One region of the Paenibacillus sp. FSL R5-0470 genome, then DNA from elsewhere that is predicted to be linked to it. Evidence: riboswitches for the same ligand, from Rfam matches in the RefSeq annotation. Region 1 holds a riboswitch; each other region holds the start of a gene.
What was found. A riboswitch is a leader RNA that binds a small molecule or an ion and turns the genes downstream of it on or off. The one in region 1 is predicted to bind cyclic di-GMP.
Positions count from the first base shown of each region.

Region 2: linked by a shared signal. The riboswitch ahead of MKY99_RS03230 (transglutaminase-like domain-containing protein) and the one ahead of MKY99_RS04825 (glycosyl hydrolase) in region 1 are both predicted to bind cyclic di-GMP.
Region 3: linked by a shared signal. The riboswitch ahead of MKY99_RS10245 (DUF6612 family protein) and the one ahead of MKY99_RS04825 (glycosyl hydrolase) in region 1 are both predicted to bind cyclic di-GMP.

Region 1 is NZ_CP150238.1:1,105,599-1,113,957, reverse strand. Features, by position in the region: gene MKY99_RS04835 (discoidin domain-containing protein) at 1-1,605, opposite strand, end outside; gene MKY99_RS04830 (glycosyl hydrolase) at 1,657-3,177, opposite strand; gene MKY99_RS04825 (glycosyl hydrolase) at 3,331-4,881, opposite strand; cyclic di-GMP riboswitch class I at 4,894-4,973, opposite strand; gene MKY99_RS04820 (sugar phosphate nucleotidyltransferase) at 5,110-6,483, opposite strand; gene MKY99_RS04815 (UDP-glucose/GDP-mannose dehydrogenase family protein) at 7,130-8,359, opposite strand, start outside.
Region 2 is NZ_CP150238.1:718,644-727,002, reverse strand. Features, by position in the region: rRNA gene MKY99_RS03240 (23S ribosomal RNA) at 1-1,339, opposite strand, end outside; rRNA gene MKY99_RS03235 (16S ribosomal RNA) at 1,599-3,155, opposite strand; gene MKY99_RS03230 (transglutaminase-like domain-containing protein) at 3,527-4,336, opposite strand; cyclic di-GMP riboswitch class I at 4,350-4,430, opposite strand; cyclic di-GMP riboswitch class I at 4,539-4,619, opposite strand; gene MKY99_RS03225 (class D sortase) at 4,744-5,394, opposite strand; gene MKY99_RS03220 (GtrA family protein) at 5,429-5,833, opposite strand; gene MKY99_RS03215 (glycosyltransferase family 2 protein) at 5,823-6,803, opposite strand; gene MKY99_RS03210 (phospholipid carrier-dependent glycosyltransferase) at 6,903-8,359, opposite strand, start outside.
Region 3 is NZ_CP150238.1:2,388,931-2,397,289, reverse strand. Features, by position in the region: gene MKY99_RS10265 (ATP-binding cassette domain-containing protein) at 1-427, opposite strand, end outside; gene MKY99_RS10260 (ABC-2 family transporter protein) at 450-1,232, opposite strand; gene MKY99_RS10255 (ABC-2 family transporter protein) at 1,229-2,050, opposite strand; gene MKY99_RS10250 (serine hydrolase domain-containing protein) at 2,100-3,272, opposite strand; gene MKY99_RS10245 (DUF6612 family protein) at 3,573-4,421, opposite strand; cyclic di-GMP riboswitch class I at 4,539-4,630, opposite strand; gene MKY99_RS10240 (RNA polymerase sigma factor) at 4,835-5,353, shown strand; gene MKY99_RS10235 (DUF4179 domain-containing protein) at 5,337-6,950, shown strand; gene MKY99_RS10230 (Cof-type HAD-IIB family hydrolase) at 7,104-7,904, opposite strand; gene MKY99_RS10225 (pseudouridine synthase) at 8,175-8,359, opposite strand, start outside.

The DNA.
Region 1 (8,359 bases):
CGGATCATGCTCTTCTAAATTAAACCCGTATTTGAATAGACTGAAATCCTTAAAAAAAGCAGCATGCTGCACAAACATATCCGCATAACCAATATGCGCACGCATGATCCGGTCGAATACAGCCGCTGTCCGCTCCGTTGCCCCGTATTGGTAGGCATCCACATGGCTGTCCGAGGTACCAAATTCAGTGGTCAGCATTTTTTTGCCGAGTCCATTGTCTGCGCCAGTGAAGGTCTTCAAATTCTCAGTAAAGCTTCCTCCATTACTAAAAATATAAGAGTCGCCGTAGGAGTGTCCATTGGTCAAATCCGTAACCTTCTCCAGCTCCATACGTTGCTCTGGATCACGTTCCCAGCCATCCGGATCTCCACATTCCTTCCCGGTTCCCTTCTGATTACCACAGGAATCTTCACTGTAGCTCGGCCAATACGCCCAGCCCGGAGCAACAGTTTGTAAATGGGGCGCGATTTGCTTACCTTTTTTATTCAACCAGTCCGCAATCGCCAAATTAACTGCCTTAGAACGATTGAATAACCCTGGCTCATTATCTACCTCATAATATTGAAAATAAGGGCTATATTGTTCAAAATAATCTGTCAGCTTTTTCTCCGCATCAGCAGGCAACGATCCATCTGCCTTAAGCTTAATATCACCAGTATGCAAATACAGAGCAACCGCCTGCATGTTGTAATCCTTCAATACCTTGTAATATTCCAGCATATCTGAGCAGGATCTCCCGACATCACTGGCACAGCTGGTACGCATCACATTGCCGCTATAAGCCATCCCTAGCCATTTGATAACATAAGGCAAGTGCGTAACCGCACCTTCATCAAAGTAAAACTGCTTATTATTCACTACTGTTCCGGTCAGTGTATAGCTGCCATGAATAGGCTCGGAAATTGGAGCGTTAAGAGATTCTAAACGGAGATTATCCCAAGTCCACCAGGAATATTCGTCTTCTTTGTCACTGCAATATAAACAGCGAACCGTTTGCAGCTTCAATTCGTTCGTTCCCAGCTTCAATTGCTCCTTGGGAATGTATAATTCATAGGATTTTTGAAAGCTATATTCACTTTCTGTACCCGATACGCCCGCAATTTGAATGATCCCTGACAATTGATGATTGGAAAACACACTCATTTGTGGCACGGATTTGTAAGCATCCAGAATTCCTACGCTAAATAAGACCCCATTCTCCGGAATCTTATTTAGCTGATAGGTGATCGTTAATTCCGGCTGGGTCTTTCCATTCAAGCCTGCAGGCAAGTTCTGAAGAGCCGATGATTTGAGCGCTGAAGAAGGAACATTAAATACCTTCTTACTGCCAGAAGTGCCACTCGTAGCGAACTCAGCTGCTGAGCCATCATGTTGTCCCAGATTCCAGATCACAGTACCATCCGGTATTTCTGCTGCAACATCACTTCCTGTAGCTAATCTTGGTATATTGGCACCTACCTTATAATCGTTCGTCTTATTCGTTCCGAAAACAGAGACAGACAACAGAAACAAGACGGTTAATGCGGTGAATTTCAGTAATAACAGTAATGGTTTGTTTGCAGTTATCCTATTTTTTCTATTAGATATTCTCCTCGTTATTCCCATCCATAGGTCCTCTCTTTCTTCCGGAATGTCTAACCCTATCATTTCATTAGATTAAGGAAGGAACAATGCCCCTTGTGGAATCACCTGCTGCTTCTGGCTGGAACTCTCCCACAGCAAGCGAAGATTAGCATCTCCTTCATTCTCATAATATTCAATTTGGATATCATAAAGTGTTCCGGCTGTGAGCGGGATACTTCCTTTATGAAGGGTTGCACTTTGATTTTTCCAATTATCGATGATCAGCTTTCCGTCAATCCAGACACGGACTCCATCATCAGAGGATGCCGAAATCGTATATTTTTCACTGAATTTGGGTTTGAGCTTCCCTTTCCAGCGAACAGAAAAATGATCTTCATCTATCTCCTGTGCAGGTGACCCGCCATGCCAATTAAAATCAATCTTACGATCATCGCGGATAAGTACCGCTTCTCCCTCTAAATCAGTATTGTTATAGTATTCTCCAGTTAAACCCGCTGGGGTTACCGGGATTACCGGTGCTATCGAAGGGCCTCCTGTTGTGAGAACGTAATCCTCTCTCGATACTATAAACGAGTCATTCATAAAGCTTTTAATTGACTGTAGCGTATTATTTTCTGTCAGTAATTTTCCCCAGGTCATCATATAGACCCATTTATTTTGTTTCTCGGTTAATACTTCCGGGTTCGGCAGCTGTCCGCTCTCCCCGATTCCGATAGGTTTACCTTCAGCAAGTGCGAGCAGATCCTCATAGTAGGACTGCTTATAATCGTTATTGTAGATATCCGCAGCCAGAACATCGAGTTTATCCGCACCCGGATAATATGCAGCATAAGGATCTGCCCATTCATTCGGCGCATTTGGATTCCACACCCACAGTAGATTATTCAGTTGATGTGTGTTTACAAAACGATCATAGACAATATTCCAAAGCGCTGAAAAATTGTCCTTTTTCCCCCACCAAAACCAACCGCCGTTCATTTCATGGTAAGGTCGCCATAAGACTGGAACTCCGGCATCACGCAGCTGTCCCAAATAGCCAGCGATCTCGTCTAGATCAGAGATTAGACTCTTATACTGAGCCGTCCCAGGCGTAACATAAGCATTAAACTTCTCTTGACTGAGACTTCTGTTTACATTGGACCATTCCGGAGAAGTCCCCGGCAAACTCTGATGGAATGTCATGGCTACAATGCCACCCTCTTGATGCCACTCCATTGCACTGTCTATAACAGCTTGTCGCTGTTCTGCGATCGTCCCTTCGGGTTGATTATTAATTGCCCCCAATTCATAACCATGTAGAACGGCATTTTGTCCCGATGTATTCTTCAGCTTATGAACCAGTTCATCTGGACTTTCTAGATAATCATGCTGGCCAGACAGGATTCCTTTGCCACGTAGATTCACCAAATTACTCAGCAGTTGCTTGGCTTCTTCAGAAGCTGATGGATTGCTTGGTATAGCCAGAGGAAGAGCGGAAGAAACACTCATAGCCTTCGGAAGACTCTTAACCTCTCCCAAAGGCAGCAAGGAAAAAATAATAAACACCGGTAATATAGTAAACAACAATCTGTTTTGCTTATAATATTTACGCAAATAAATCCTCCTTTCGGTAGCTGTACTGCCTCCACAGGTGCTAAACAAACATACCTGTTATCGGACAATCGTCTTCTGACCTAATGAGGACTATAGCTTAGTAGCTCTGCAATAACGCAGAGCCACTAAGGATCGACCTTTAATTTTCATCAATCAGGAGACATCCGGAAGATAAAGTGCACTTGCTGGAACTGTCTCTTTAGCTTGACTAGCACTTTCCCACATCAAGCGGACTCTCGCATCGCCTTCATTTTCGTAATACTCCACCTTGATATCATATAGCTGGCCAGCCTTCAGCGTTATATTACCCTTACGCTCAGTACCACTTTGCTTAGTCCAACTATCAATCACGGATTGCCCATTCACCCACACACGGATGCCATCATCTGAGGTAGTGTAAAATGTATATTGCTCATCATATAATGGCTTAATTTTACCGCTCCAACGTATGGAGAAACGATCAATCCCAAGGGCGGCATCCGGCGATCCTTGCCGCCAATTGAAATCGATAATTGCATCAGTTCTAGTAAGAGCTGCTGTTCCCGATAGCTGTATGTTGTTGTAATATTCTCCTGCAAGCCCCTTCGCAAGAGGAATGGCTGCCTCACCCTCTTCTTCGGGAGGTGCCGGCGCTGGTGCAGCGCTAGGTGTCGGTGCCAGACCAGTATTTAATTTATCTCTGGTCAGGGTATAGTTGCTATTCATAAATGTTTTAATTGTATCTGCACTGTTATTCTCGTAAAGCATTTTTCCCCAGCTCATCATATACGTCCATTTACTTTGTGATTGCTGAAGCTTCTCCAGATTAGGCATTTCACCATTCTCCCCGATCGCAATCGGTTTGCCTGCGGCTAGACTCAACAAGCTGTCATAGTATTTTTGCTGGTAATCATTTTCGTATATATCTGCTGCCAGAATATCTACTTTATCAGCACCTGGATAAGTTAGCGCATAAGGATCTGACCAAACATTGGGAGCATTCGGACTCCATACCCATAACAAATTATTTAATTTATGAACGTTAACAAAACGGTCATACATAATATTCCAAAGTTTAGAAAAGTTATTTTTCTTCCCCCACCAGAACCAGTTCCCGTTCATTTCATGATAGGGTCTCCAAAGCACCGGAACATTGGCATCGCGCAAGCTTTTTAGGGAGACTGCCACCTTATCAAGTTCAGCGATCAGATTGTTATATTGCTTGGTACCCGGTGTAACGTAACTATCGAACTCATTCTGACTAAGTGTTTTTTTTACATTATCCCAGTCATAAGAGGTGCCCGGCAGGTTAGCATGAAAAGTCATAGCTACGATCCCGCCCGCTTTATTCCAGTTGATGGCGCTGTTCACCACATTTTGACGCTGCCAGGCCATCGTTCCTTCTGACTGACCGCTGATCGCGCCCAGTTCATAACCGTGAAGAGCGGCATATTGTCCGCTGGTTCCCTTCAGCATATTGTTAATTTCATCTGGACTTTCTAAATAGTCATGTTGACCAGCAATAATACCTTTTCCTGAGATCGAGTAAAAATAGTTAAGCAGCTTTACGGCTTCAAGTGAGGCTCCTGGGGTAACTGGCGTTCCAGAATTTGAAGCAGCTATGACAACAGACGGCGAAATTCCAACAGTAAGCGGAAGTGCAGTCAGAAACAAGACGAGTGACAGAAATGCGCCAAATAATCGATACGTACGGTAAGCTTTCAAAATAATCTCCCTTTCGGTAGCCAGGCTGCCACTCTTTCGAAGGCCCTATAGCTTTGCGTCCCTACCTTTCGATAGGTTTGCCTTTTCAATTTAAGAGAAATAATCTCTCTTACCGTAAGTATCGACGACAATTAATGATATATTTAGTGTTTTTATGACTTTTTTTGATAATTGAGTCAATTTACCTGTTTCAAGAAATTATGGATTGGTTAAATAGATAGGTTAGACCTATGAAATGAATTGTTGTAGTTCTATATCATTCCAGTCTAAAGTAATACGAATGTTATCTTCTTCTACTAATTCAGAACCCGTCTGTACCTCTATAAACTCGACATCCGTCAAAGCAAGGATCGCGTGCTTCGTTCCTTCCGGTATACGTACTACGTCCCCAGCCTTCACATTATGTTTTTTCTCATTCAGCACAATACTTGCTTCGCCGCTGACGATTGTCCAAATTTCACTACGCTTGCGATGTAATTGATAGCTGATATTATTCCCCTCGGATATAAAAATCCGTTTGGTCAGCACTTCATTGCCTTCATCATATTTCACATAATCAATAACTTTGTAATGGCCCCAGCGGCGTTCCTCGTACATCGGTCTTTGTTCAAAGGTCTTCAGCACTTCTTTAATCCGTGGGCTCTCAGCTTTATGGGTAACTAGAATCCCATCCGGGCTAGCCGCAATGATCAGATCCTTCGCACCAATTACCGTAATCGGAATATCCAGCTCATTAATCAAGCAAGTCCCCTCAGAATCCACCGTTACAAAACCTTTTCCTACATGCTTGCTGCTCATTTCCTCTGTCAGCGTATTCCACGTTCCAAGGTCCTTCCAGAATCCATCATACGGCTGCACCACAATATGTTCTTCTTTCTCCACCACTTCATAATCAAAGCTGATGGAAGACAATAGCTTATACTGCTTCTGCAATTCTTCATATCCTAAAGGCAACCCTTTACGCTGCAAAATATCTAACAAGTACCCTAAGCGGAAGGCAAACACTCCACAATTCCACAATGCATTTTGCTCGATGAGCTGTTCTGCTTGTATACGGTCTGGTTTCTCTTGAAAGTGACTCACCTTCATAAAACCATTTCCCCCCGCCTCTTCGGTGGTAGGAATAATATATCCGTATTTCTCTGAGGCATGTTCAGGAACAACACCCATTAGTGCCAGATTTGCTCCACTTTCCAGCATGGTCCCCTCAAGCATAGCTATGGTATCGAAAAAGGATGCTTCTACATAAGGGTCAACAGGCAATATTGCTACCGTTTCCGCTGGAGAAACACCTGCCACTGAATAAAGATAGGTAGCTGTTAAGGCGATAGCCGGAAAAGTATCCCGACGCTCCGGTTCAACGATAATCGGCACATGACTTCCCAGTTGGCTTTGTATCATTTCTACTTGGCCGCGGCCGGTGGCCAGATAAGATGATTCTGCCATCCCTGCTTCCTCCAGCTGTCTCCAGACACGTTGTACCATGGATTCTGGTTCACCTTGAGGGCTTTCAAGTACCTTTAGAAATTGCTTTGAACGTGAGTCGTTGGACAACGGCCATAACCGTTTACCTGAACCGCCTGATAGAAGTACCATTTTCATAGAATGAACCCTCCTTGAATTATGGAAATCGAGCATATTTGAATTGTAATCAAAACGTCAGCTTCCGCTTAGCCTTATTTCGAGCGGATGCACTAAAAAAATTTGTTAGGTAGAAACCACTCCAAGGGATTTTGGACTTCCGATCGCTGTTATCCTCAGATTTCCTGATTGAACCGCTTCTCGCGGTAGAAATCCGAGGATAAAGGCGAACACTCCGTTTCTACAGTTCCAAATTCCCTTTCCGTTCTTAACCTAACCAACTTCTTCTTAATACTTGATCCGTGCGTACCGGGCTGTACCAGCCGGAAGCAAGCACGTTTTTCTAAAGATTCGCTTCTGCTCCGGGGGAGGCAGCAGCTAACGCAAGTGCAACTACAAGCGCAAGACTATCTGCTACTGCGGTATATAATCAGAGTACCTAACTTTATAAATTGCTTAGAACCTTAAAATAAGGGAACGAAGTGGCGGAGGGGAATTTTGGAACTGTAAGAGCGATAGCGTCCGCCTTTGTCTGCGGATTTCTACCGCTATCAGCGGTTAAAATCAGGAAATCTGCAGACAACAGCGGCTGGAAGTCCAAACATTCTCTGGAGTCACGGCTCATCCCTAAATAGAAAAAACACAAGTTCAATCAATATAACTTAGATTAAACCGCTCCAGCCACACTAGCAGAATAACCGCTCAATCCACCCATCTGCGGGCGGCCGACAGAATGATAAACGAGGCCGGTACCCTCGATTTGCTCCTTGGAATACACATTGCGTCCATCGATCAGCACCCCATTACGCATGCTTTTCGCCAGCTGATGCAGATCAATGTCCTTGAGTAGGCTCCAATCGGTAAGCAGGCATACGGCATCGCTGCCCTCAGCCGCTTCCTCTGGAAGATTGCACCAGCGAAGCTGCGGATGATCATATTGCTGCCTGAAATTTGTAGCTGCGATTGGATCATATAGTTTGACTGTTGCCCCCTCAGCCACCAGTGCCTCAACAATCTCTCTGGCGGGAGCTTCGCGGACATCATCAGTATTAGGCTTGAAAGCAAGCCCCCATATCCCAATCGTCGAACCGCGCAGGCTGCCAAGTGATTCATGCAGCTTGGAGATGATCATAAACCGTTGTCCCTTGTTCACTTCGACTACAGATTTCAATAATTTGAATTCGTAATCGACGTTGCCCGCAATTTGAATGAGCGCATTAGTGTCTTTCGGGAAACAGGAGCCTCCATAACCGATACCAGCCTGCAGGAAGGATGACCCGATTCTTTGGTCCATACCCATTCCTTGTGCTACCTCGGTTACATCAGCTCCCACTTTTTCACAAATATTGGCGATCTCGTTAATAAAGGAGATCTTCGTGGCCAAAAATGCATTTGAAGCATATTTGATCATTTCAGCACTGCGTATATCTGTTACAAATACATTTTCAGTGAAACCCTTATGAAGCTCGCGCATGGTTGGTTCCAGCTCTGGATTATCAAGACCAATGACAATTCTGTCGGGATGGAGGGTATCGCGAATCGCTGACCCTTCACGTAAAAACTCGGGAGCAGACACGATATCAAAAGAATGATGGGTAAACTTAGAGAGCATTTTGGAGATTTTCTCATTTGTCCCTACGGGAACTGTAGATTTAGTCATTATAATTTTGTGCCCGTCCATCGCTTTAGCGATTTCAGCAGCTGCACCCTCAATGTAAGTTAAGTCAGCTTCACCATTAGGCAGCGATGGCGTACCTACAGCAAGAATGATAATATCTGAATGCCGCACCGAATCCTGAAGATCTGCAGAAAAAGATAACCGTTCCTCACGAAGATTCAGTTCAATCAGTTCCTCGATTCCCGGCTCATAGATGGGCGATTCCATCTGTTTCAGCTT
Region 2 (8,359 bases), 390 kb from region 1:
GGATCAGATTCTCACTGATCTTTTCGTTACTCATACCGGCATTCTCACTTGTATGCTGTCCAGCGCTCCTTACGGTACACCTTCAACCCACATACAACGCTCCCCTACCCCAGATACATACGTATCTAGCCATAGCTTCGGTGGTGTGTTTAGCCCCGTTACATTTTCGGCGCAGAGTCACTCGACCAGTGAGCTATTACGCACTCTTTCAATGGTGGCTGCTTCTAAGCCAACATCCTGGTTGTCTGTGCAACTCCACATCCTTTCCCACTTAACACACACTTGGGGACCTTAGCTGATGGTCTGGGCTGTTTCCCTTTTGACAATGGATCTTAGCACTCACTGTCTGACTCCCGGCAATAAGTATATGGCATTCGGAGTTTGACTGAGCTTGGTAATCCTTGCGGACCCCGCACCCAATCAGTGCTCTACCTCCACTACTCTTATACCGAGGCTAGCCCTAAAGCTATTTCGGGGAGAACCAGCTATCTCCGAGTTCGATTGGAATTTCTCCGCTACCCCCACCTCATCCCCGCATTTTTCAACATGCGTGGGTTCGGGCCTCCAGTGCGTGTTACCGCACCTTCACCCTGGACAGGGGTAGATCACACGGTTTCGGGTCTACGTCCACATACTCAATCGCCCTATTCAGACTCGCTTTCGCTGCGGCTCCGTCTTCTCGACTTAACCTTGCATGTTAAACGTAACTCGCCGGTTCATTCTACAAAAGGCACGCCATCACCCATAAATAGGGCTCTGACTTTTTGTAAGCACACGGTTTCAGGTTCTATTTCACTCCCCTTCCGGGGTGCTTTTCACCTTTCCCTCACGGTACTGTTTCACTATCGGTCGCCAGGTAGTATTTAGCCTTAGCAGATGGTCCTGCTGGATTCATACGGGGTTTCACGTGCCCCGCACTACTCGGGATCCGTCTCGGAGAGAACACAGTTTAGGTTACAGGGCTTTTACCTCTATCGCGGGCCTTTCCAGACCTCTTCACCTACCATATTCCTTTGTAACTCCATGTGAGACGTCCCACAACCCCTAAGAGCAAGCTCTTAGGTTTAGGCTGTTCCGCGTTCGCTCGCCGCTACTGACGGAATCACTATTGTTTTCTCTTCCTCAGGGTACTTAGATGTTTCAGTTCCCCTGGTCTGCCTCTACATCTCCTATGTGTTCAGAGATGAGTAACTGCGAATTACCACAGCTGGGTTTCCCCATTCGGACACCCCCGGATCAAAGCTTGCTTACAGCTCCCCGAGGCAGTTTCGTTGTTCGCCACGTCCTTCGTCGGCTCCTGGCGCCTAGGCATCCTCCGTGTGCTCTTATTAGCTTAACCTCGATTTTTCCGCAGGAAAATATCAAACGATATCTTCTTTGAAAAATCTCACTAATAACATTTACTTGTTTACACAAGTTGCTAAAAGATGTTCTAAAACGCAAATTCGTTTCGGTATCCAGTTTTCAAGGATCAAGTTTAAAGATGAGAGTTTAAACTCTCAAAACTGAGCAACGAGTGAGTAACAGGCCTAAACCTGAGTTGTGGAAGTTTAACTTCCGATTTGAATGTCTTCATTGCAGAAGACGATTCTCCATAGAAAGGAGGTGATCCAGCCGCACCTTCCGATACGGCTACCTTGTTACGACTTCACCCCAATCATCTACCCCACCTTCGGCGGCTGGCTCCCTTGCGGGTTACCCCACCGACTTCGGGTGTTGTAAACTCTCGTGGTGTGACGGGCGGTGTGTACAAGACCCGGGAACGTATTCACCGCGGCATGCTGATCCGCGATTACTAGCAATTCCGACTTCATGCAGGCGAGTTGCAGCCTGCAATCGAACTGAGACCGGCTTTGATGGGATTGGCTTCACCTCGCGGTTTCGCTTCCCGTTGTACCGGCCATTGTAGTACGTGTGTAGCCCAGGTCATAAGGGGCATGATGATTTGACGTCATCCCCACCTTCCTCCGGTTTGTCACCGGCAGTCACTCTAGAGTGCCCAACATTACTTGCTGGCAACTAAAGTTAAGGGTTGCGCTCGTTGCGGGACTTAACCCAACATCTCACGACACGAGCTGACGACAACCATGCACCACCTGTCTCCTCTGTCCCGAAGGCCGCCACTATCTCTAGTGGATTCAGAGGGATGTCAAGACCTGGTAAGGTTCTTCGCGTTGCTTCGAATTAAACCACATACTCCACTGCTTGTGCGGGTCCCCGTCAATTCCTTTGAGTTTCAGTCTTGCGACCGTACTCCCCAGGCGGAGTGCTTACTGTGTTAACTTCGGCACCAAGGGTATCGAAACCCCTAACACCTAGCACTCATCGTTTACGGCGTGGACTACCAGGGTATCTAATCCTGTTTGCTCCCCACGCTTTCGCGCCTCAGCGTCAGTTACAGCCCAGAAAGTCGCCTTCGCCACTGGTGTTCCTCCACATATCTACGCATTTCACCGCTACACGTGGAATTCCACTTTCCTCTTCTGTACTCAAGTCACCCAGTTTCCAGTGCGACCTTAGGTTGAGCCCAAGGTTTAAACACCAGACTTAAATGACCGCCTGCGCGCGCTTTACGCCCAATAATTCCGGACAACGCTTGCCCCCTACGTATTACCGCGGCTGCTGGCACGTAGTTAGCCGGGGCTTTCTTCTCAGGTACCGTCACTCCGATAGCAGTTACTCTACCGGACGTTCTTCCCTGGCAACAGAGCTTTACGATCCGAAAACCTTCATCACTCACGCGGCGTTGCTCCGTCAGACTTTCGTCCATTGCGGAAGATTCCCTACTGCTGCCTCCCGTAGGAGTCTGGGCCGTGTCTCAGTCCCAGTGTGGCCGTTCACCCTCTCAGGTCGGCTACGCATCGTCGCCTTGGTGGGCCATTACCCCACCAACTAGCTAATGCGCCGCAGGCCCATCCCTCAGTGACAGATTGCTCCGTCTTTCATTCTTTCTTCAGGAGAAAAAAGAAATTATCCGGTATTAGCTACCGTTTCCGGTAGTTATCCCAGTCTAAGGGGCAGGTTGCCTACGTGTTACTCACCCGTCCGCCGCTAAGTTATTTTGAAAGCAAGCTTTCAAAATAACTCCGCTCGACTTGCATGTATTAGGCACGCCGCCAGCGTTCGTCCTGAGCCAGGATCAAACTCTCCAATTAGTATTGAAAAGAGCGATATGCTCATTTTGAAACATCTGACGAGAAAATTAATTCTCTAATTTCGGATTTCACTTTCGTGATTTCCTACTCACTCGTTGTTCAGTTTTCAAAGATCAAGTTCTCGTTGGCGCCGTTTAATGTCTCAGCAGCAACTCTTATAATATATCATGTTGTTCTCAGTAATGCAAGCTTTATTTTTCGAAAGCCGTTTATATAACTCTCTCAAATATTGCCTGTACGCTGTCTAACAACGCTTAACTATAATAACCTATCTATTCATAGAAAAGCAACCCCTAATAGAAAAATAAACAACTAGCTTAATAATTAAGCTGGTTGTTTATTTAATAGAGTTATGAATCTAGCGATGCAAATTAATAGTATTTTGCTGCAGTATACTTACTTGAAGCCTTAATAAAATCCGTATTCTTCTTACTCTTCGCTGACGATGCATCTACCGTTGTATCAATAGTAACCCATTTCCCATCCATCAACACTTCATTCCATGCATGGTATTGCGTAACGTAGCTAGTATTCCCCATCACCAATTTAGCAGGCACATCTACACTACGCAGCATTGCGGCAAAAAGAGAAGCATAGTCATAGCAGATTCCTTTTTTAGTATTCAAAGTGTTGTTAATGTTCGGAATGTAATCTGTTGTTACGTTATTAGCAAGAGAATAATCGTATTGTACATTAGCAACTACATAGTTATAGATTGCCTTAACTTTCTCTTCATCTGTTGTTTTGCCTTTTGTAAGCTCTTTTGCCTTAAGGATCGCTTTATCAGAAGAACTCCATTTCACATTCTGTACGGAGCCCAAATATACGGAATTCGAGTCACTCATGGTTACGTCTACTACTTCGGAATATAACGCTTTGTATTTATTGCCGGTTGTGTTCTCAAGAACAGAAACCTTATAAGTACCATTACCTTGTTGTAAAGGGAAGTCCTCAGCTTGTCCAGAAGCATATAAGTTATATGTATAGCTGCTGTTGTCTTTAGTGATCATGAGTTTGATTCTTTTATCTTTCGGAATATCATAGTTAATTCCAATAACACCTTGAGCCACTTTCGATGTAATCAACCAGCTTGCATCTACACTTGCGGCTTGAGCTGTGCTTACCGGAACCGCAGTAATCAGTACGAACAGCGCCACCATCATAAAATAAACCTTTTTCACGGATAAAACCCCTTTCGGTAGCTGGCTGCCATCCTTTCGGGAAGGCCCTTTAGCTTTGCGTCCCTACCTTTCGATAGGTTTGCCGTTATCGTATAAGCTCTATCTGTTCTAATTTCACTAGACAAATTAACAGAATCAGTCCAAGTAGAAATATGAATCTAAGATTCTTATATATTTTATAAAAACAAAAAAAGCCTCTTCATTCGGTAACTGGCTGCCATCCTTACGGGAAGGCCCTTTAGCTTTGCGTCCCTACCTTTCGATAGGTTTGCCGTTTATCGTGTTTAGCTTTTATAGTCTTATACTACCATATTTATCCTCGTAAACAAGAACAAAATTGCTAGATTTACTATTATTTTATAGTTATTTCTCTGTATTTGAGTTTTCTTGTTATTTCTCGTCAACGATTAGGAAAGCTTGGCATGAACAATCAAACGATGTGTAGGATCTACTAGTGGGTCACACGTAATTAGAGTAAGAATTTTATCTTTGTTATTCCCGTCTAGAACAGACACATCACTAGGAAGTACAACAGAAATATCATAAACCTCGTAATTATAAGTCTGATCGCTAGTCTTCACCGTAATCGTATCCCCAATCACAACCTCATTCAATCTGTTAAACAATCTGCCCGTAGTTCTAGCTCTATGTGCAGCTATTGCGGCGTTCCCTATTTCTCCTATTGGAGTTGTTTCTTTCATATGGGCCGCGGCATGCTTCATATTCGCTTTAGTAGCCCCTTCTAATACAGGCAGCTTCAGATCGATCTTATCAATCTCAATTAATGCGATAACTTTGCCACCCACTTCAATTTCCGGTTCCGGCTTTTCTGTTTCTTGCGGCTGTGCTTGTGCATCTAGAGCTGATTCCTCCGCTAGTAGCTGAGTGACCTCGGCATATCTGCTCTTCAGATCAGGTGGTTGAGTACTTACACTGGTGCTCAGTTCAGCCGATTCTAATAGCTTATCCTGCTGCCAGTCGTTATACCATTCGTTAGCTTTTGGATAGAGCATGATAAGGATCCCCGCCAGTATGAGCACATACGAGAATTTACGCATGATTTTCACCTCCGTAGATTGGTTCTACTGAACTTTAGAATACCCATTTACGACTTCCGAAGAAGTTAATGATCACCGTCACAAACGTTACTAATACCTTAGAGATCAACACTTGAATGCCTACTTTGTCAGTCAACAGATGCATTAGCAACAGCGATATTCCGAGTACTACCAGATTCAGTACGATAAACTTCAGCAACTGCGTCTTATCAAAACCCTCTTTATTGCCACGGTCACGATCCTTGAAGGTTACTTTTTTATTCAAAATAAAGCTGTTCGCTGTCCCTGCACTATAAGAAATCACCTGTGCCAACGCATATACCATCCCAAGTGAGTTCAGTAATGTGAAGATTACGAAATCAATGAGGGTATTTACCAAACCTACAGCATTAAATTTGAGAAACTGTATGAAAGCAGTTCGAAAGTTCTTATCTGACATCTTTGTAATCCTTCCGGCGATCCACTTCTTCTTCGTTACGATATCCTATGGTCTCACTGACAATATACAACGGTCTATCCTTAGACTCGTCATAAATCCGTCCAATATACTCACCGATTACACCTAACAGCATCAGAACGATACCGTTAAAGAGCAAATTGACCCCTACAATTGAAGCCCAACCTGGAACCGTCCATGAGGTGAAAAAAATTCTTTGAAACAATACGAAGAATAAATAGAGAAAGCTCGAAAAGGAAAGAAAGAATCCGACATACGTAGCAATCTTAAGTGGCTTATGCGAAAAGGAAGTGATCCCATCCAGCGCAAAACGAATCATTTTCTTAAGAGGATACTTAGTTTCTCCTGCAAATCGTTCTTCCCGCTCATATTCCACCATCGTCTGCTTGAAGCCGACCCAGCTCACTAAACCTCTGACATACCGATTTTTTTCCTTGAGACCTCGCAAGACATCACATACCTTACGATCAATAAGACGGAAATCACCTGTGTCCGTAGGAATGTCTACACTTGTCATGCTGCTGAGTAATCGATAAAAGATCTTAGCCGTTACCTTTTTGAACATCGTTTCTCCACGGCGCTTCAGCCGCTTCGCATACACAACGTCATAACCCTCTTTCCACTTCTCGATCATTTGCAAAATGACCTCCGGTGGATCTTGAAGGTCAGCATCAATAACAACAACCGCTTGACCTTCGGCATAGTCCATGCCAGCTGTAATTGCTACCTGATGTCCGAAATTACGCGAGAAGTCAATTAGCTTGACGCATTCATCCCGATCACTGATCTCCCGAATCATCTGGGCCGAACGATCACGACTTCCGTCATTTACGAAGACTAGCTCATAAGTATCGCCGCATTCGTCCATTACTTTTTTCAAACGTTCATAAGTAACGCTAATTACTTGCTCCTCATTGAACATGGGTACAATTACACTATATCTGGCTTTCACCTTTATTCCTCCTAAAAGCTTTATGGAGCGTTACATCTTTCTGTACTTCATAATAACGCTGTAAGCATAAACTTATTATTATAGATATTATAAAAAATCTTAGAAAACCCAAGATGGGAACCAACGCAGCATACCCTTCACATAATCTCCGCTTACCTGCATCCCTGACAGGACAGGGTAGAACGCGACAAAGAGCAGTAAAGCAACAGCCACATAGACATAACTAACATAACGAGCCTCAGGATATTTACTATCTAGCAACTTCATTATATATACAATACCAAGAATCATAAAAGGCACCATAGCAAAATAATGGTAGATAAAGGTTTCCCTTGGGACAAGCATCCACGGAACATATTGTGAGAAAAAGGCGATCCAGATCATATAAAGGGTCTTATCTTTGCGTTTCAGTGTAATCCACAGCGTTGCCAGCATTGCGAAAATACCCGTCCACCAGATAAGCGGATTCCCCATAGTCACTATACTGCTGACCTGACCTTGCGGCAAACCCTCACTGCCACTGAAGAACCAGACGGGTCTCTTCATAAACGGCCATTGCCACCAGGAGGACGCAAAAGGATGTGTAGCTACAAGCTGACTGTGATAGTTGTACATGTTCTTTTGGGAATCAATCAAGCCTTTTATAGTAAAGCCCTCTGCGGATGCAGATAAACCCGGAACAAAAGATAAACTATAAATAATGACCGGTATGATTACGAAGAATGCAACACAACTAGCTAGCGTAATAATGGTATTCTTCCAGAACGAATTTACGGCTTCGCGACAGGTACCCAGCAGTTCCTTGTCTTTGATCTTCCCTTCCGCGAGCAACCGTCCCGATGCTTTATATTCTCTGTAGCGCTCGAAGAGCGAGATAGCTAGCATAATGGCCAGCCCAGCTCCTCCGTACAGTACAATCCACTTGGAGGCGACACCAATTCCGAAGAATAAACCGGACCAGAATAACGGAATTAGTGTTTTTCTTAAGGGCTGCCTGAAGAAATTCATAGTGTAATATCGCTGCATGAAATAAAACATTAACATGATGAAGAATACTCCGTATACATCGATCGTAGAGATTCTTGTTTGTGTGAAATGCATGAAATCCAGTGCGAACAATCCAGCTGCAAGTGCTGCGTATTTACTCTTTTTAAAGAGACGTAGTGCCATTACATAAATGAGAGGCAGCATGGCAATCCCGAACAATGTTCCGATAATACGCCAGCCGAAAGGATTGACTCCAAACAGTTCCATCCCTACTGCGATCAATAGCTTGCCTAGTGGTGGATGCGTGTTCTCATAAGGCACAATCCCGTGTGTATATTCATAAGCTGTCCGTGCATGGTAGATCTCGTCAAAATAAGTGCTATTCATAAAGTTAGAATATTCAGGGATGAGTGACTGCTCGTCAAAAAGATTGGCAGGCTCTCCTCTTTTAGCGACTGCACTAGCATCCGGTGTAACACCGGCTATAGGAAGAGGTACTCTTTCGCCTCCCTGCTCATAGAAGGCCATTTCATTTAAAGTGAATCCTGGAGAGGTGACTGTAAACTTCA
Region 3 (8,359 bases), 1.3 Mb from region 1:
TACTTACAAATCGATCTAGTCTTGTACGAAAGTCATTCGTAGGAATATCATAAATTTCCTTGTTCATATAAAAGCTATCCAAAGGAGGAATGTCCCATATTAACTGCGATTTCTGTCCGAACAACACTCCGATTTGCTTTACATATTGATTTTTCTGCTTATGAGGGTTGTATCCTAGAACATTTATTTCTCCTGATGTAGGATAGAGAACGCCTGTCAGCATTTTAATAGTCGTAGATTTACCTGCACCGTTTGGCCCCAGAATGCCAATGATCTCTCCTTTTCCAACACTGAACGAAAGATCTTCTACAGAGGTGATAATCGATTTTTCACGGTGAAACAGACTTTTAAATACGCTTTTTGCATCTTGTCCACGGTGATACGTTTCATATTGCTTAGTTAAATTCTTGACGGTAATAATGTCCAATGTAATTCTCCTTCATACAAATTCATCCTCCGGCACTTTTGTAACTACGAAGCATGTACGTATAGAGCCAAATTCCGAAGGCCGCAAATAACACACAAGGGATAATCGCTATAAAAAAATACGCTTCCCATCGTCCAAGCAGTGTAGATGCAGGAAAGTAAGCAATCATGGAAACCGGAAAAAGAAAAGAACTCACGGCTACGACTGCTTTAGGGAAAATCGTCCCTGGATAGCGTCCAAAAGACTTAATGCTCTCAAACATCTCCGGCAAGCGGGAATTCGCCACCCATTTGAAGGAAATCGCTGCAACAATGAGCGCCACGCCAAACATGACAAGCAGCCCTGCTCCAAACAATAACAGGAACAATAACCAAGAGCTGAAGGTCATCCCATCGATTCCGCTAAGTGCGTAAACGAACATGACTACTCCTCCACCTAAAAGCCCGATACTTTCGAACTCAAAAGATCTGGCCAACAGCAGAAAAAGGCTCGAGGTTGGTTTAATTAATACCACTTCCAGCGTTCCTTCCACTACATGGGACATCGTATTCCACATGATTCCGTTAAAAAAAATCCCGGCACAAGCCGTAGACAAAATGAAAACGGATTGAATTAATAGTGCCTCTTTAAAGGTCCATCCTTCAAATGAAGCATTCGAATTATAGATGAACACCGTTACTAGGGGAAACAATACATTCCCTATGAGCATGATAAGGCTATTAAGAATAAAATTAACGCGATAGGTGATCGCAGAAGCAATATTCGCCTTCATACAAGTTTTGTATATTAGATACATACGTTTCATGCGCCCACCCCCGTAAAATGCTTAAGCGATAACGCATACAGCACCCGGCAGACTATTCCGGCAATAATAACGGCTACAAGCTGCAACAACAAAACTTGGGGAATAGGTAAGGTTATATCAGCTAAAGTATAGCTACCTGTATAGACCATTGCAGGCAGAAAGGTCGTATATTGAAACGGTAAGAAAAAGGAAGCCATCTGTAAGGACTTTGGAAAAAAGACTAATGGAATCAGTGATCCTGAGAATATCCCCTCGCAAAGACTGAAAAAGTTACGAATACTGGAGGATTGCACCATCCAAAAGGCCACCATTCCAATACTATAGTGGATGAAAAAATTCATCATGAACGCCATAGCTATCGATAGCATTGCGTATAGTAAATTTGCGGGTAAAACATCAATATGAAAAATAAACAAGAAGATCATAAAGCAGGGTATAAATTCAAATAGAAGCCCAAGTACCCTATGCCCTGCCTTCTGTGACAATGCATAGAACATATGATTCATTGGTCTTAAAGAGAACGTAATGAATTTCCCTGTGCGAATGAGCATTTGTAAATTCCAATCGGCAAAATCCATGGTCAAGTAGTTGATCAACATCGTGGCGCAAAAATAAGAGAGCATCTGAGAGAGCGACATCCCGTTAATAGAGGATTCCCCGCTATAAACAGCGCTCCATATATAATACTGCACTAAAAAATATACCGGGCCTACAAAAATAGAAACCATCGAATGCGTTCTGTACGCACTCCATTCCTTATAAGTAACAAAAGCAACCGCTCTCATCACGCGAAAGCGGTGCTTTATCTTCTCAAACATAAGTCACATCCTGCCTATCTTTGATATCTCACTACAACTAACCTTTTTCTTATTCGAGTCCAGACCAGATCACATTGTTTGTGCCGAAAATAGCTCTACCGTCCCATATATGGTTATGAAAAGGGATATACCAAACGGCAACCAGCTTTTCTACCGGGTCAATGACCAAAGAACAAGATCCCCATCCTTCGTGAAAAAAAGTGCCTTCAGAATAAGATGTACTTTCATTATATCGAAGGTCTGGCCCAAGACCGTATGGTCTATCCGCTCCTCCATCTCCCCATGCGTAGTTTGGAAGTTTTTCAGAATTGAACCGCTTGGTCATTCTCTGAACAGCCATCCGACTTAAGATATGACCACCTTCGTATTCCCCATGGTTAAGCAGCATAATTCCGAACTTTTGTAGATCATTAACGGTTGAATACATTCCCCCACCCGTTCCGGGAGTCTTGATTTCTTCCTCAGGCCTTTGTTCTTCATCCGTAATTTCCCCGTTTTGCAGCTTCTGAAGATATTCCTTGGCTTCTTGCGAACGAATAGCGATCCTACCAGCTTTCTCAGGCGGAATATCAAAGAAAGTATCTGTCATGCCTAACGGTTTTACAATGTTGTCCATTATGTAATCTTCTGCAAAAACATCTGTTATTTTCTCAATAATTGCACCAAGAACCACGTATCCGAACGAGGAATACATCCATTGAGTCCCTACCGGAAAACGTATACCATAGGAAAGTCCAGCTTTAATCCAATTTTCTTTTCCAAGCTCTGATTCATAAATATACCACCATGCACTTTTATAGTAGGTATCACTTATAGTGCCATGATCAGGTGCGATGCCGGAGGTATGAGTCAGTAAATGAGCAATTGTAATCGGCTTAAAAGGATCGGCATCAAATTCCGGAAGAATAGAACTAACTGGTTGTCCCATAAAAATTTTGCCATCATCTGCCAGCTGCCAGATCGCTGTTGCCGTAAACAGCTTGGTAATAGAAGCGATTCGAAAAATTGTATCCGTTGTTAATTCTTGGTCGCTATCTTCTTCGTAACTGAAGCGTCCCCCCGCTCCATTAGCAAATATTTTTCCATAACGACTAAGAGAATAAATATAGCCATCTGCTACTTTCTTATTACAGAGATCCTCATAAAAATGATTAAGCGCCTCTAATCGGTCCTCCCTGTAATTCGCTTCATTCAGCTTGCTTAGCTCTGTGGATGATAACATTATTCGCACTCCCCCTATCATTCATTAAAAAGAATAGTAATTCTCAAAAATGTAAATTTACACCTAACTCATAATACCTTTTCAATATAATAGTTACAATATGATACTTCATACACTATTAAATTAATTCAGATTATTAATCACATAAATAGCATGTACTAAAATCCTAATAATTGGTAGGTCAATTTTATATTTATTTATTCTTTACATATCTCACTTCCTGTTGGCTGCTGTCATGAATGGAGCAAAAAGCGCTGTTCTACTGAACAGCGCTTTTTACTCCATATGAAATCGACCTTATTATTCTAGTTCGGCGGGCTTAACAATGGTTGTACCTTTGTTATTCTTGGAATACTTAGCTTCGATTTTCGTGTTGTATGTATCCTTTTCTCCATCACTTATCAGCACATAACTCAGATCGACTGTCAGCTTTTCCGTCTGCCAGGTCTTAGTATTGACGAATAATTTCCACGTTACGCTTTTGGGTTGAACTGTCTCACCATCCCAGAGGTTCTCCTGGTCATAGAGTTTGATTATTCCCATAGCTGCTGTCGGATCGGTTACCGTGAACTGCAGGACGGTCTGAGCACCGACAGTGCTGACTTTCATAGATTTTTTATAATTTTTTACCGAATCAAGCATGGAAACAGGATCGTATTGACCTTTAGAATAAAAAGAATCCCACTCCATCTTCTCCAGTCCAATCCAATACTGCGCATCAGGATCGATTGGCTCACCGTCATCGTCGTAACCTTCATCTTCAGATTCATCGATCAGTTCACTTCCGTCTACAAGATAGTAAAACTCCTTGTCATTGGCATATAGACTGTACGATGTTTCTAAAAGACTACTATCAACGGTGCCAGCTGCAGCAAAATTCGGCAGTCGATTAATATCCAGCTTCAGTGTGTTAGTGTTGCTGATACGTACCCCACCGCTCTGAATATCCTGTTTTTTGATCACATCTAAGTGAAAATTCTTTATTGCTTTAGAGGCTGCCGTTACTTTGCTAATCATTTGATCCGCGGTTACTGCTGTTGTGGTAGCGGCAGACACGACTTCAGGATTAGACATCCATCCGATCGTTCCGGACAGCAATAAAGCACCTACTGCCAAACTAGTGCCTATTGTTTTGAAAAAACTGTTCATGTACTTCCCCTTTCGGCCCCTTGCGATAATGTAACGCCGTATAGGTCGAAATAATAAAAGAGCTCAAAATTGACTACATATTCTTAGAGCTATCCTTTATGCTTCATAAGACATCCCTATGGCGGCCTGGCGATCATTTCCTTCTGTAGAAAGGCTTTAGACCCATGGCTTTGTGTCATCATCTTTCGATGATTTTACCTTTAACGCGGACATTCAATTAGTTTTAATTAGCTTACGGACGCATGTCCCACCGCTAATTTTATCATGGTTATAATTACCTGTAAACGACTTATCTTCCATTCGAATTCGCTATGATACTCAGAAGAAATACTACAATCAAAATGAAAAATGAACGATTACATACGCTTATAAGTCTTATTAATGAGAACAGCAAAGACAGGGGGTGCAGCAAAATGAGTGACCGGGAAATTTTCGAGCTCTATAAAGAACAAGTATATTATTTTTGTTACTACTTAATGAAAAATCAGGCAGATGCGGAGGATATTTCCCAAGAGGTATTTGTAAAAGTTATCTTAGCGGATAAGTCGAAGGTAAGAAACTTGAAAGCTTGGATTTTACGAATTGCTTCGAATGAGTGCAACAGTGTGATCAAAAGGCGTAAGACGGGGTGGATGAAAGAAGTACGTAATTATTTACTATCCAGGTCTGAGGAATCAAACCCTGTAGAAAAACGTTTGGATCGACAGGAAACTAAAAAAGAATTACAAGGGTTATACAGTCAGCTTTCCGACAAAATCAGAATGGTAATAGTCCTTCGTTTTATAAACGAATTGACTGTACCCGAGATCTCTAAAGTTATGAGCATACCCGAAGGAACTGTAAAATCCAGACTGAACAAGGGACTTAAAATACTAAATAGAATGGGTGGAACCCAACTAAAGGAGCTGAATAGTAATGAGTCTCTATATTGAAAAAGATAAACATATTCCCCGACCGGATTATGATTTGATGTGGACTGCCATAGAACAAGAAGCATATACACGTCAAAGAAATCTGCATTCCTCCCAGAATACTCCTAGGTCTAATAAAAAGGTTATTCCTATCAGTATTGTCTTCTCTTGCCTCTTACTTGTAGCCATTCCTGTATTCGCTAGTATGACGATTAATTGGGATAAAATTGGTGGTCGAAGTGTGAGCAATGCATTAAATAATGGCATCGGTCAACAGTATAATCTTCAAGCTTCCAGTTCAGGAGTAACAATGAATTTGAACGGTGTTGTAACTGACGGAGAAAAAATGAAAATGCTGTTATCACTTGATACTAAATCTGATCTATCCCAATATACTGGATTTGCTACAGAAGAAAACACTATGACTAGTGAATCCGGTGCCAAGGCAAAGGTATACGGTTATTTAGAATACGATCCTGAAAGCCAGAAACTCATTGGAGTATATGAGACACCTGATACATTAAAGGATGATAAAAAGGACTACAGGTTTGAAGCACGGAATCTCATTTTTTACAGTGATCGGAATATTCCCTTACAATCTAATCATCAAGCAGGAGATACAATTGATACGGGAGTTAAGCAATACCCAAGCATTCAAATCGAATCCGTTCGACAAGTTTCCAATCAAACCATTATCCGTTACAAAGTCGCTGCATCACCAGCTGACTTAGGACGGGGAAACCCACATTTGGTAGTTAGTACTGCTGGTCAAGAGAATGAGGCAATTCCAACCATCATGCCTAACGAAGGATCGGATTTATTTATTGAACAGGTTTTCAATATAACTGAATCAGATTGGAAGGAAGCTAGTCTTCATTTTAGTTACATTGAAGAAGCGAAACGTATTTCAGGTACATGGAAGTTCGATTTTAAAGCAGATGGACAAAAAGCAAGTGAGGCGATTTACACTAAGAAACTGTATAACAGTCCTGAATTTCAAGAAAAGACCGGTATAACCTTAGATCAGCTAGTGGTTACCCCTTTGGATATCCAAATTCTAATAGCTGAAAATGATTCGCTTAAAAAAGGAATTGTCCACTATAATACCGCTCAGTTGGTTATAGGTGATAAAACAATCACTGGGGGTTGGAATTTGAAAGGAGATCATTCCGAAAGCTACCAGCATTTATTTCAATTTGAATCTCCGGAATGGTATAACAACTGGTCCGATGTTCCAATGAAACTTATATTAAAGGATGCTGTCATTGAGAAACGTGATACCAGTAAGAATTGGATCACAATAAACAAACCTAAAGAAGAAAAACAGTTCACTTCACTTGATGTCGATGGATTAGACATTGAATTCACGTACTATACTGAAGGCGAAAATTTGATTGTTGAATCATCATCCAAATCTCCTCACTTCAAAAGCGTTAACCAAACTACGTTACGGATTAATGGCAAAGAAGTGGTGCCTGAAATTACACCTAAGGGCATGATATCTACAGGAACTAATATTGATAGCTACAAAGATATTCCTTTCGACGAAAAAATCGAACTGAACCCTGGTATCTATAAATATAGCGCTCCTAGCCGGAACGAGGAAATTAAACTTTAATACAGGAAGTTAATCTATTGTCCCGCCCTTTTTAGTTAATCCTAAGGGCGGGTTATTTTTTGGATAGAATCAATTCTGTTATGTATCTCTTTTATTTCCTTCATAACAAAAAAAGCATAGAACGGACTCAAGTCCGCCTTATGCTTTCCATTATTAGGATAAACAATATTTAACCAGCGCATCACGCACACCATGCTCATTGTTCGAACCCGTAACAGCATTCGCTGCCGCTTTTACCTCTACAGGAGAATTATCCATCGCCACGCCCATCCCCGCATAGGTAAGCATAGAAATATCATTAAAATAATTACCGATTGAGAGGACTTCTTCTTGCGGAATTCCCAACTTCACAGCGAGATTTCTTAATGCGTTTCCCTTAGAAGATTCGGGATGCATCAAATCAACGAAAAATTCACCACTCCGCAAAATATTGTACTCAGGAGCCCAAGTACGCCATTCACGTTCAGCTTCGTCAAGGATTTCTGGCTGTGTAAATACAGTAAACTTAACAACCGGTTCACGGAAATCTTCCCAGGCTGGTAGCGTCGCTGGCACAATACGGAAGTGCTCATACATATAATTAGCTTCTTTAGTCAGATTCTCTACATTATCAACATACATATCAAAAGCAGTATTCACATCATAATGAATATTGTGCTTACGGCAATAGTCAATATAGGGGTCAAGACCACGTGCATCCATACCATATTGATGCAGCACTTCTCGATCTTCCACTCGTACCGTCGCTGCTCCATTGTGACCAAGCACGTAACCAGTCAGCCCCATTTCCTCCATGAAAGGAATCGAGTTCTGTGGACTTCGTCCCGTACACAATACGATTTGACCGCCAAGACGTGTAACCTCAGCAATAGCTTCCTTATTCTCAGAGCTTAAGTGGTGATCATCATTTAATAGCGTACCGTCCACATCTAGTGCAATCAGTTTGTATCTCATACTCCACCATCCTTGTCTTTCTTTTTCTATATATATTGAACTTGAGGCTTTTTGTGTTAAGTGTCAGTCGCAACTACGGTGAATGTTTGGACTTCCAGCCGCTGTTGTTTCCAGATTTCTTAATTTATACCGTTTAATAGCGGATGAAATCCGGAAACAAAGGCGGTCGCTATCGCTCTTACAGTTCCAAAATTCCCCTCCGTCTCTCCCTTCTCTTATCCCAAGTTTCCAAATTCAATTTATATATCAATTTATATATCATTTTCTCTACTATCCTTCTGACCCATCTGCGCCTAAGAGTGCCAGTTCCTCTAACGTCAGTTCCCGACAAGCTCCCAGCGGCAGACTTTCATCCAGCTTCAATTCTCCCATAGATACACGTTTCAGAAAAGTGACTTTTTTGCCTACCGCCTGAAACATACGCTTCACCTGATGAAATTTCCCCTCAGTGATGA